DNA from 2 places in the Parabacteroides sp. AF19-14 genome. Region 2 is predicted to be linked to the other one. Evidence: riboswitches for the same ligand, from Rfam matches in the RefSeq annotation. Region 2 holds a riboswitch; the other holds the start of a gene.
The links. Region 2 has a riboswitch for cobalamin ahead of DWX33_RS08280 (TonB-dependent siderophore receptor). Riboswitches for the same ligand answer to the same signal wherever they lie in the genome.

Region 1: another riboswitch for cobalamin. It lies ahead of DWX33_RS13615 (ABC transporter substrate-binding protein); the one in region 2 lies ahead of DWX33_RS08280 (TonB-dependent siderophore receptor).

The regions. Positions count from the first base shown of each region.
Region 1 is NZ_QTMJ01000013.1:5,548-11,383, reverse strand. It holds gene DWX33_RS13625 (hypothetical protein) at 38-550, shown strand; gene DWX33_RS13620 (precorrin-2 C(20)-methyltransferase) at 599-1,303, opposite strand; cobalamin riboswitch at 1,370-1,569, shown strand; gene DWX33_RS13615 (ABC transporter substrate-binding protein) at 1,632-2,795, shown strand; gene DWX33_RS13610 (iron ABC transporter permease) at 2,805-3,842, shown strand; gene DWX33_RS13605 (ABC transporter ATP-binding protein) at 3,844-4,857, shown strand; gene DWX33_RS13600 (DUF4906 domain-containing protein) at 5,454-5,836, shown strand, end outside.
Region 2 is NZ_QTMJ01000006.1:125,199-131,034, forward strand. It holds gene DWX33_RS08265 (sugar O-acetyltransferase) at 22-615, shown strand; gene DWX33_RS08270 (HAD family phosphatase) at 608-1,225, shown strand; gene DWX33_RS08275 (TerB family tellurite resistance protein) at 1,316-2,113, shown strand; cobalamin riboswitch at 2,168-2,365, shown strand; gene DWX33_RS08280 (TonB-dependent siderophore receptor) at 2,477-4,540, shown strand; gene DWX33_RS08285 (sirohydrochlorin cobaltochelatase) at 4,563-5,660, shown strand; gene DWX33_RS08290 (sirohydrochlorin cobaltochelatase) at 5,734-5,836, opposite strand, start outside.

The sequences.
Region 1 (5,836 bases), on a different contig from region 2:
TAATAACATTAGCAATATAATATGTAAATTTAAGGTTATGTCAACAGTAAGATTTAGTCAGGTTACATTTGCTACTAAATCGTGGGTAGCAGAAGCATGGGAAAAGATGGTAGTGGAATTGTTTAGCGGCCGTGTCGTAGCGGAAGTCAAACAATTGGATGAAGTATGTGAATCAAAGTGGGAAGTAGAATTGAAGAAGCTTCAAAACGAGGTTCATTCTTTATGTCATCATGCGATCCATCAATTGCTCCCGATAGCCGGCTCTTATCAACAGGCATTACTGGATGACGTTGCCCAAGCCTATACGGTATACGCTCCGGAAGAAGCAGAGTCTATCTTCAACCGGGGAAACCAAGCGATCGAGGATATCAAAGGACATGTATCGGGTATTCGCTACAACGCTTGTAAAATGCGTGAGGCGAACCGTAAAGTAAGCGAGTTGGAAGATATGCACGCAAAAGCGATCATGTATCATAATTCAGTGAAACCTTATATGGATACACTTCGTTTCCATATCGATCAGCTTAAGCATATATTGCATGTAGCGTAATAAGATGGGCTGTCCGGGTTTGGTTACTCTCCGGGCAGCCTTCTTCTTTTAGCGAGGTTGGATAATCAGTAGGGAGAAATAGGGGAAATCCTTGGAATGTATAGTGGTGATATCAGTAGTATAATATTCTTTTCCTGTTCCTACATTCTCGAAATAATGAAAAACCGCCTTATCCGCATACTGCCGGATACAAGTATGAATAGCCTCTTGGCAACCCGGTAATTTCATGATGACGATGATCATTCCATTTTCTATTTTTGCCGAAAGTTCATCGAACGACGCAGTCCCGGGGATTACGTTAATTTGCTCCTCTTGTTTTACGATATGTATCCCGGCCAAGGCACCTGCCGCTATAAATGCCGGAATTCCTGCGATTCGATCGACCGGGATTCCTGCTTCCTCGAATTTATCGTATACATATTGTATAGATGAATAAAAACCAGCGTCTCCCTCGGCGACGATCACGATTTGTTTTCCTTTCAAATATTCAGCTTGGGCATCCAGAAACAATTCGTTATAAGCGTTTAACGCATCTGTCCGTTCCTTACTCATTGGCAAAATAAACGGATGGATCAAGGATTCGTCTACCTCAATAGCTTTCAATATATCCGTCGCCCGAGATATGATTCCATGCTTGCCTTGTGTAGCAGGACAATAGATAATATCAGCCTTTTGTAATGTTTTAAGCCCTTTCAGCGTAATTAATTCCGGATCACCGGGACCTAATGAGACGAAGTGAATAGGATGATTCATGTGTATCTGTTTTTATTTGAAACGCAAAAGTCCTTAAAATTGCGGATGTATACAAATATTCTTACTACTTTTGTCGCTGTAATAGGCTCCGCTTATCTCTTTTTCCGGGAGGCGGATTAAAAGGGAACCGGGTGAGAATCCCGGACAGACCACGCTGCTGTGAACTTCTAAACATTCGGACAATACCTTGGCCACTGGTTTCGTAATCGGGAAGGCGTCCAGAATGGAAGTAAGTCAGAAGACCTGCCGGTTCATAAATAAATGTTGCTGTCCCGTGGAGCAGGACGAGAGTAACTGTCAATGATCAACTGTCAATTAAACAAGGATTATGAATAAGTTTATAGCGGGTGGATGCTTGCTTTTATCGGTATTGACTTTATCATGTACTTCAGGTATCCGTGAAAAAGGAGAAATAGGGAAGACGGCTTCCGTAGAGCAATCCGCATTCTCGCAAGAGCAGGTTAAGCCTTTATACGCCCAAGGATTCAAGCTTACCTATGCGGATCAATATGTCTTGGCTGATATTCAAGATCCTCAAAACGAGGAAAGCACCACGTTTCATTATGCGTTCGTAAAAAGAGGTTCGAAACCCACGGGGATTCCCGTTGATTATACGATGATAGAGCTTCCTATCCGAAGCGTTATCTGTATGACTTCCCTGCAATTATCGAATTTTATTAAATTGGGTGCCTTGGATAAGGTCGTTGGGATTACCAGTACACGGCATTTGTTCAATAAAGAGATGAACGAACGCCTGAAAGAAGGTAAAACCGCAAAGATCGGTATAGAGGGAAATTTCGATAACGAGGTTATCATGAGTATGAATCCTGATTTGATCCTTGTATCGCCATTCAAGCGGGGAGGCTATGAGACGCTGAAAGACGTGGGTATCCCCTTGATTCCCCATTTGGGTTATAAGGAGACTACGCCATTGGGACAAGCTGAATGGATCAAGTTCATAGGCTTGTTGTTAGGGGTAGAGAAAGAGGGCAATGAGCGTTTTGCCGCCATTGAGAAGAGGTATAATGAATTAAAGGAACTTACGGCGGATGGCAAGGTTAAAAAACGTCCGATCGTTTTTAGTGGCGAGTTACGGGGTGGAAACTGGTATGCCGTAGGAGGAAAGAGTTTCTTGGCACAGCTTTTCAAGGATGCCGGCGCTGATTATTTCTTGAAAGACGATGAGCGATCCGGTGGTGTTACATTAGACTTCGAGACGGTCTATAACCAAGCGGACGATGCTGATTACTGGCGTATCGTGAATAGTTTCCCGGGAACGTTTAGCTATGAGGCATTGAAAGAGCAAGATCCTCGTTATGCGGATTTCCGTGCGTTCCGGGAGAAAGGGATTATCTATTGTAATATGAAGAACACGCCGTTTTATGAGAGTATGCCGACAGAACCGGAGATCGTCCTAGCGGATTTGCTTCATATCTTTCATCCGGATTTATTACCGGATCATGAGCCGGTCTATTATTCTCGACTTAAATAAGGAACACTGATGAGACATTCAAATACCCTATGGATGCTGGCGATTGTCACAGCTATTTTTGTTCTAATCTTTTTGAATTTGGTGTTGGGGTCAGTCTCTATTCCTCTTCAATCGGTTTGGCATATTATCTGGAATTCAGGAAATGAGCCTATTACATGGCAGAATATTATCTGGAAATCCCGGCTACCACAGGCATTGACGGCGTTGGTAGCGGGGGCCGGCTTATCTATCAGCGGCTTACAGATGCAAACCGTTTTCCGTAATCCATTGGCCGGACCTTCGGTCTTAGGTATCAGTTCGGGAGCGAGCATGGGTGTCGCTTTCGTGGTGTTGTTAAGCGGTAGTTTAGGGGGTGTTGCCTTGAGTAAACTTGGTTTTATGGGGGAGATCGCCTTATCGATAGCGGCCGTGATCGGTTCCTTATCCGTGATGGCGTTGATTGTATATGTTTCCCAAAAGGTAAAAGGAAATGTCACGTTGTTGATTATCGGTGTGATGATCGGTTACGTGGCGAACGCCGTGATCGGTGTACTTAAATTCTTTAGTGTCGAGGAGGATATCCGTGCATACGTGATTTGGGGATTGGGGAGTTTCGCTCGTGTATCCGGTAATCAGATGATGTTGTTCGTGATTCTTATGACCATCTTGATCCCTCTCTCGTTCCTGCTTATCAAAACCATGAACTTGATGCTTCTTGGGGATAGCTACGCACGCAATTTGGGACTTAATATCAAGCGGGCCCGTTTGCTGGTTATCACCTCGGCTGGGGTCCTTACGGCGATTGTCACGGCTTATTGCGGACCTATTATCTTCTTGGGGCTAGCCGTTCCGCATTTATGCCGGGCCATATTCCAGACTTCCGACCATCGGATTTTAATGCCTGCGGTCTTATTCGCCGGTGCGGCGTTGGCGTTGATCTGTAATTTGATCGCCCGTATGCCGGGGTTCGAGGGAGCGTTGCCTGTCAACTCGGTAACCGCTTTAGTAGGTGCTCCTGTAGTGGCTTCGGTATTATTTAGAAAACGTAAGAATGAATTGAACGAGTAAGATGAAACAAGATACGATTCATATTAACGGACTTTCGATCGGTTACCATTCTAAGAGTAGTACAAAGCTGGTAGCTAAAGGTATACACTCTACGATCTATAGTGGTGAATTAACCTGTTTGCTGGGTGCTAACGGGGTGGGGAAGTCTACTTTATTGCGCACGTTATCGGCTTTCCAACCTAAATTAGATGGAGAAATATTAGTTCTAGGAAAAGATATAGATACTTATTCCGATAAGGAATTGAGCACCACGATCGGTGTCGTATTGACCGATAAATGTGAGATCCGGAATATGTTGGTACGGGAATTGGTCGGAATGGGACGTAGCCCGTATACCGGTTTCTGGGGCAAGTTGAGCAAGGATGATAAGCGGATCGTGGACGAATCCATCGCCCTTGTCCGTATCGAGGAATTAGCCTCTCGCATGGTTCATACGTTATCGGATGGAGAACGCCAGAAAGTGATGATCGCTAAGGCGCTCGCTCAGGAGACTCCGGTTATTTATTTGGATGAGCCTACCGCATTCCTTGATTTCCCCAGCAAGGTGGAGATCATGCAATTGCTCCATCACCTGACCCGAAAAACGAATAAGACAATATTTATGTCCACTCACGATTTGGAGCTGGCTCTCCAGATATCGGATAAGATCTGGTTGATGGACAAAGCGAATGGTATCTCTACCGGTACTCCCGAGGATTTGGCGTTGAGTGGTCACCTAAGCAATTTCTTCGCCCGGAAAGGGATTGTTTTTGATAAGGATACCGGATTATTCCGTATAGACAATCAGTTCTCCCGGCAGGTTCGTCTTGTCGGGCATGGTCAGAAATATGCCATGGTGCGTAAAGCGCTCCAGCGAAACGGAATTTTGGCGAACTGGGAAGTGGAATCGAATATCTGGATTGAGACTGGCGACTTAAAGACCACCCGCTTTATCATCCATGAGACTTCCGGCGATACTTATACCACCCAAACAATAGAAGAATTACTTGCCTATTTTGATACTGAAAAATCATAACTATGAAATTTCCAATTCATAACTATGTTTTTCTTCATTCATAGTTATGAATTTTTTTCATTCAAATCCACTCTTTTAAAGTGAACTAACTTGCTATAGAGATGTAGTCCGCATACACGGTTCCCCCGTCAGGAATCGTGCGACCTCGTGCATTCCGTTTTGTATGAAACGTTCGAAGTGTTAAATGTGTGGTGTTTTGTAAAGAGACAAATGAGGAAATGAATGGAAATGAAAGATAACGATGAAAGATGGAAGATATTGAGAATAAAGGAATAGGGTGCAAAAAAAATGTCTCTTTCTTACACAGAAAGAGACAGATTACTAAATGTCGGCTATTTATCCGTTTTCGGGCGCTAAGGTAGCGTAAGTAGCCGAGAAAGGCAAGAAAATCAATGATTCTTTTGCCAAAATAAAAGAAGGTATACAATGCCTATGCCCGCTCTGCGGAACATGTTGATGAAATTAATATTTGCAACAGCTTGAAAAACAGTGCTCTTTCGTAAAAAGGGACACTCTTGTCTCTTTCTGTGTAAGAAAGAGACAACCGTTTTTGAGTTAAATAGTGTAAATGATGTAGTCCTAAAAGCACGTAAAAGATGAAGGTCATAGGTTCAAAATTGAGAGAAATAGGAATGATGGTAACATTATTGTCGATGGTACATATGGTAAGTTGCGAGGACCGCTTGGATAGGCCCCGCCCTTCGGTAAGCGAGGGTGAGCAGGTGGAGGTATCGCTCTGCGTAGGTTTGGCGGACGAGGAAGAGGGTGCAGGGCTGGAATCGGCTCCGGTGGATACGAAATCCGCAGGCGGCACGGGCCTTGATGTCCGCTTGGTTTCCACGAAGACTACGAAAGCGGTTACGCTACCGAACGATCCATTGTCCACGGCAAAGCCCGATAAGCTCTATGGTCTGGAGGTTTGGCAATACGATGGAAATGGCAATTGCTTAAATACTAACTCTGGTGTAATAGGCGATAA
Region 2 (5,836 bases):
ACAATGAGATGAATTGAACACATGAAAACTGAATATCAAAAATGTATGGATGAGGAGCCTTTCGACGGCTCATCGCCCGAAATAACGGAAATGACTGTCCGTAACAAAAGGCTACTACACCAACTCAGAGAAACGGATTATGCCGACAATGAGGCAAAGCAGCGCATCTATCGGCAGATGTTCGGAAGTATCGGCAAGGATGTTTACATCGACATAGACTTCCGATGCGAGTATGGGAAAAACATCTATTTCGGGAACAAGGTGATCGTGAACATGAACTGTACGTTCCTCGATAATAACAATATCATTATCGGTAACAACGTGATGATAGCCCCCGATGTGAAAATATATACCGCAACTCATTCCGTTCACCTTGCGGAAAGGATGCCGGAAAGGACACATCCCGGAGCGTCCATCTGCGACACAATTGCCCGACCTGTCCTTATAGAAGATGGTGTATGGATAGGAGGCGGCTCTACAATCCTTCCGGGTGTGACTGTCGGCCAAAACTCTGTCATCGGAGCAGGCAGTGTTGTCGTGAAAGATATTCCTGCCAATTCCATAGCTGTCGGCAATCCTTGCCGTGTAATTAAAAATATCGAAGATAATGATTAAAAACCTCATTTTTGATTTTGGCAAGGTCCTCGTAAATCACGATTTGCAACCCTTGCTTGAACGACATTTCGGGGATGATGAAGTGTCACTAATCGGTTTTCACAAAATTCTATCAGATCCGAAATTTATAAACATGTGCGACCGTGGAATAATCCCGTTTGATAAAATGATTGACGGAGCGATAAAAAGGTATCCTGAATATAGTGATGCCTTCACGTTTTTCAAAGATAATTATCTAGAAGAGATAACAGGAGAGATTGAAGGTATGCGTGTACTTCTAAAAAAGTTAAAGCAATCTGGATTCAAACTATATGGGTTGACGAACTGGAGCGACACAATCTACCGGGTCATGGAGAAATTCGACATATTCCGGTTACTTGACGGTATGGTAATATCATGTGAGGAACACTTCATCAAGCCAGAAAAGGAAATTTATCTTCGCCTTCGTGACAAATATGGCCTTAAACCGTCGGAATGTTTGTTTACGGATGACAGAATGGTGAATGTGTTGGGTGCAAAGGCGATTGGAATGGAAGCTGTATTGTTCACAACACCCAAAGAATATATTTTTGAAATAGAGCGAATTTGCGGTATCAAAATTGAACAATGATGAATACCAGAAATTGCAACAGCCGGAGATGCGTTTAGAGAATAGCGAATATCGCACCATTGATTAACGACAAATAAAACAAAGAAGAATATGGGTATCGGAAAATGGATAGGCGGTGTCTTGGGGTTTATGGCATTCGGACCACTGGGCGCTTTAGCCGGTATTATATTAGGCTCTTTCTTTGAGGAAGAGGCAAACATGACGGGACAGCCCTTCGGTGGCAGAACCAATTACGATGATCAATATACACGAAGAGACCCATACGCCGGGGAGCGTAACAGTTTCCTTTTCTCCATGTTGGTAATGGCCTCCTATATCATCCGTGCCGATGGGAAAATCATGCACAGCGAGATGGAATATGTCCGTCAATTCCTCCGAAGGAACTTCGGCGAGATCGCCGTAGGCCAAGGTGAAGAGATATTGCTAAAGCTTTTCGACCAAGCCAAACGCATGGAGCAAGAGAATAGCATAGGATTCAAGAATACCATCCGGGAATGCGGAACCCAGATCGCATACAACCTAAGTTATGAGGAGCGGCTGCAACTGCTGGCGTTCCTCGCCGAGATCGCTAAGAGCGACGGTAATGTTTGCGCCACCGAGATCAACGCTTTAAAAGAGGTAGCCATAGCGATGGGAATGTCTGAAAAGGAAGTTGAATCCATGTTAAATCTTCAGGAAAACTCCCTAGATAACGCCTATAAAGTATTAGAGATAGAACCCACGGCTACGGACGATGAGGTGCGTGCCGCTTACCGCCGCATGGCTATCAAACATCATCCGGACAAAGTAGCCAACCTTGGTGAAGATATCCGCAAGGCCGCCAATGAGAAACTCCAAAAGATCAATGAGGCTAAGGAGCGTATCTATAAAGCGAGAGGCATGAAGTAAATAAGAAAATGGAAATATTTTCTCAATGTCTGTATTATTTAATTAAAAAGACCTACCTTTGCCCACGATTTTAGTAATCAAGCTATCACATAGTTTGGTGAGAGGGAATCCGGTGTGAATCCGGAGCTGTTCCTGCAGCTGTAATCCTCATTAAGTTGGTTAGAAGTTCAAAAGCCACTGTTCCAGAATTGGAATGGGAAGGTTTCTAACCAGAGGAGAGCCAGAATACCTGCTAAAGTCTTACAATAACATCAAGCTTCCAGGATAGAAGTATGTGTCATACAAAAAACGATTCAATTTATTTTTTGAGACATAACCAGATAGAGGCTTGTTGTTTTATTTCGTGTATAAATAAAACACTATATGAGGCTTTTAGCATTCGCTATTCTGGTGGCATGCGTACAATCCGTATGCGCCCAAAGCATATTGAAAGATCCGAAGGAACTTTCCGTGCTATTGAACGAGGTCGTGGTCACCGGTACGGGTACCGAACACTATCTGAAAGACGCCCCTGTGCAAACAGAGGTAATCACTGGCAAAGCCCTTGACAGTTACCAAGGACGCAGTATGCAAGATATTCTGGAAGGGCTGAACGCTTCCATCACCTTTAATCCGAGCGACATGGGTAGTGGCATCCAGATGAACGGATTAGGCAACGATTACATCTTGATCCTTATCAATGGCAAACGGATCAACGGAGATACCGGCGGACAAAACGACTTGAGTATTATCAACCCCGCCAATATCAAGCGTATCGAGATCGTAAAAGGTGCCGCCTCTTCCCTGTATGGTTCGGACGCTATCGCCGGTGTTATCAATATTATCACGAAAAAGAACCGGGATAAAGTGAGCCTATCGAATACGACTCGTGTCGGATCGTATGGAGATATATTGGAAAGCGTACAAATCGGCTTTGGGCATAAGAGAGTGAATTCCACCACCTCACTTAGTACGACCCATACGGACGGCTGGCGAAATACGACCCAAGAATGGGACCATCACGAGGTAATGAATGGAACCGTGACACGAACCGTAAACCGATCCACGAACTTTACGTTAAGGGAGAACTTAACCTACAAAGTGAACGACCGGCTGAGCCTTTCGGCCGATGGCTCTTTTTACCAGAAATGGAATTATCGTCCGCACGGCGCATTCAAGTATTATACCTATGATCAATTCTACCGGAACTTCGATGTGGCCGGAGGAGCTAAATACGCATTGGGAGGACTGAATTTTCTTTCGGTAGACCTAACTTATGGTAACTATAGCTATTTCTATAATTACCATCATAAAGATGTCACGAACTTCTTCGATCCGGAGACGGGTTTACGTATTACTCGTTATCCGGGGGAACATATTCTGGAAACCTCTCAACAACGTTTCCTAGGACAAGCCAAAAGCGTATTCCACCTCGGGGAAAACAATATCCTAAGCGCCGGACTCGAATATCAATACGATCATTTGAAATCTCCCCGGCGTATCGAGAACGGGAAAGCCTCCGTATTTACGGCTTCCGCTTATGTACAAGACGAATGGAACCCGACGGATCGGTTGAATGTGACGGTAGGTGGGCGCTTCGTCGTGCACCAAGAGTTCGGGGCTACGTTTACCCCTAAAGTCTCCGCCCTGTACAAACTAGGCGACTTCAATATCCGAGCCACATACTCAAATGGATTTAAGGCTCCTACCTTAAAGGAGTTGCACGATGATTATATCACGCAGATCGGCGGCGGCCCGTGGAAACATTATTATGGTAATAAGGATTTAAAACCGCAAAAGTCCAATTATTATTCGGCGAGCGTAGAATATCATGCGTCGAACCTGCAGATCACGGTAACAGGATTCTACAACCGTATCAAGAACATGATCGCCCTGACCGAGGTCCCGACAAGCGCCGAAGACCGATTGGATGAGATCGAGGCCAGCATGCAACACAAGAACTTATCCAAAGCCCGCTCTTTCGGAGGAGATATATCGCTCACCTATCAAATCCTATCTTCCTTGGCTATTGGTGGAGGCTATAGCTATACGGATGCCAAAGCGCAATATACGGATGATCCGACCGACCCGAATTATATGCTCTACACCCCGATCAACGGAACCTCATTCCATAATGCCAATTGGAAACTAGCATGGAACCATGCGTGGAAAAAGTATAAATTGGATGTCACCTTGTTCGGCCGGTACCAATCCACCCGCTTTTATATCACGGACGGTGATGGAAAAAGTTATCAGCTATGGCGATTGAATACCCGTCATAACGTATTGAAAAAGAAAAAATGGAACCTAGATATCAATGTCGGTATCGATAATATCTTCGATTATGTGGATCGTACCCCGTTCGGACGCCATCGTGGAACTACGTCTCCCGGACGGACTTGGTACGCCTCCTTTATCGTGAAATTTCAGAATAAACATAAACTATAAACAATCTTAAAAGTTAAATGCGATGAACAAATTTAAGTACCTTTTGCTTGCGGCGAGTCTATTTGCCTCAAGCGCAGTTTTTACCTCCTGTGATGATGGAGACGACGACAATACCGCAAACCCGGCGGAAGAAGTCGTAAAGGCAAGTAAGAAACATGACACGGCGATCTTGTTGTGTACATTCGGTAGCACATTCAAAGAGTCTATCAAGACTTACGACGCAACATTGGCCGATTTCCAGAACGCATTTCCCGACGCGGACATCTATTTGTCATTTACCTCCCGTACTTGCGTGAATCGTGTAGAGGCAGAGACCGGTATCGCACGTTATCAACCGGATCTTTGGTTACAAGCTCTAGGAAATGCCGGTTACAAGAAGGTAGCGGTACAGTCCTTACACATCATCCCGGGTGAGGAATACCTAAGCTTGATGAATACGGACGTGAAGAAGAAATTCATGATCGAGTCTTTCCCGAGTGTTCAAGTCGTAAAAAGCCCTTGTTTGGTGTACGACAAAGAGGATGTGGAAGCCGTAGCGAAAGTCCTATACAGCCACTACAGTGATAAATTGGCTGATAACAAGAACATCCTTTTATTAATGGGACATGGTAACCCGGATAAAAACTATAACGCAAATACGAAATACACGGAAACAGAAGAGGCTATGCAAGCCTTGGCCGCTAACAAAAATGTATTCGTAGGTACCGTTGATTACGGAGATATGTTGTTCTGGCCGGAAGAAGGCGAACCTAATGAGGAATGTGTCTATTCCAAACTTACCAAATACTGCGAGGATCATAACTTAAAACCGGAAGAGATCACGATCTCCTTAGCTCCGTTCATGTCTATTGCCGGAGACCATGCGCATAATGACCTTTGGGGTATCGAGGAGGGTGATGATTTCAGCGCTGCCGCTCCTAACGCCGACGCTTGCTGGAGACTAAAACTTTTGAAGATGGGCTTCAAGATTGACACGAAAGAAAGCCATAACGGAAGTTTAGAGAACTGTAAGATCATAGGCTTAGGCGATTACGACGCTGTTCGTCAGATCTGGGTGAACCATCTAAAAGCATTATATAATGATGCGGAGGCTTGGGAAACCGGAGAAGACTACCAGTAAATAATTGAGAATTGAGAATTGAAAATTGGTTCAGTAAGTACTCACTAATTTTCAATTCTCAATTTTCAATTGTTCAGTGTGTATATAATTTCTTTCGATCAAAAATCGTCGCCCGTTTATATTTCATGGCGAAACGGATGTGATCGATAAATAAAGACCGGATCGCCGGATTCTCA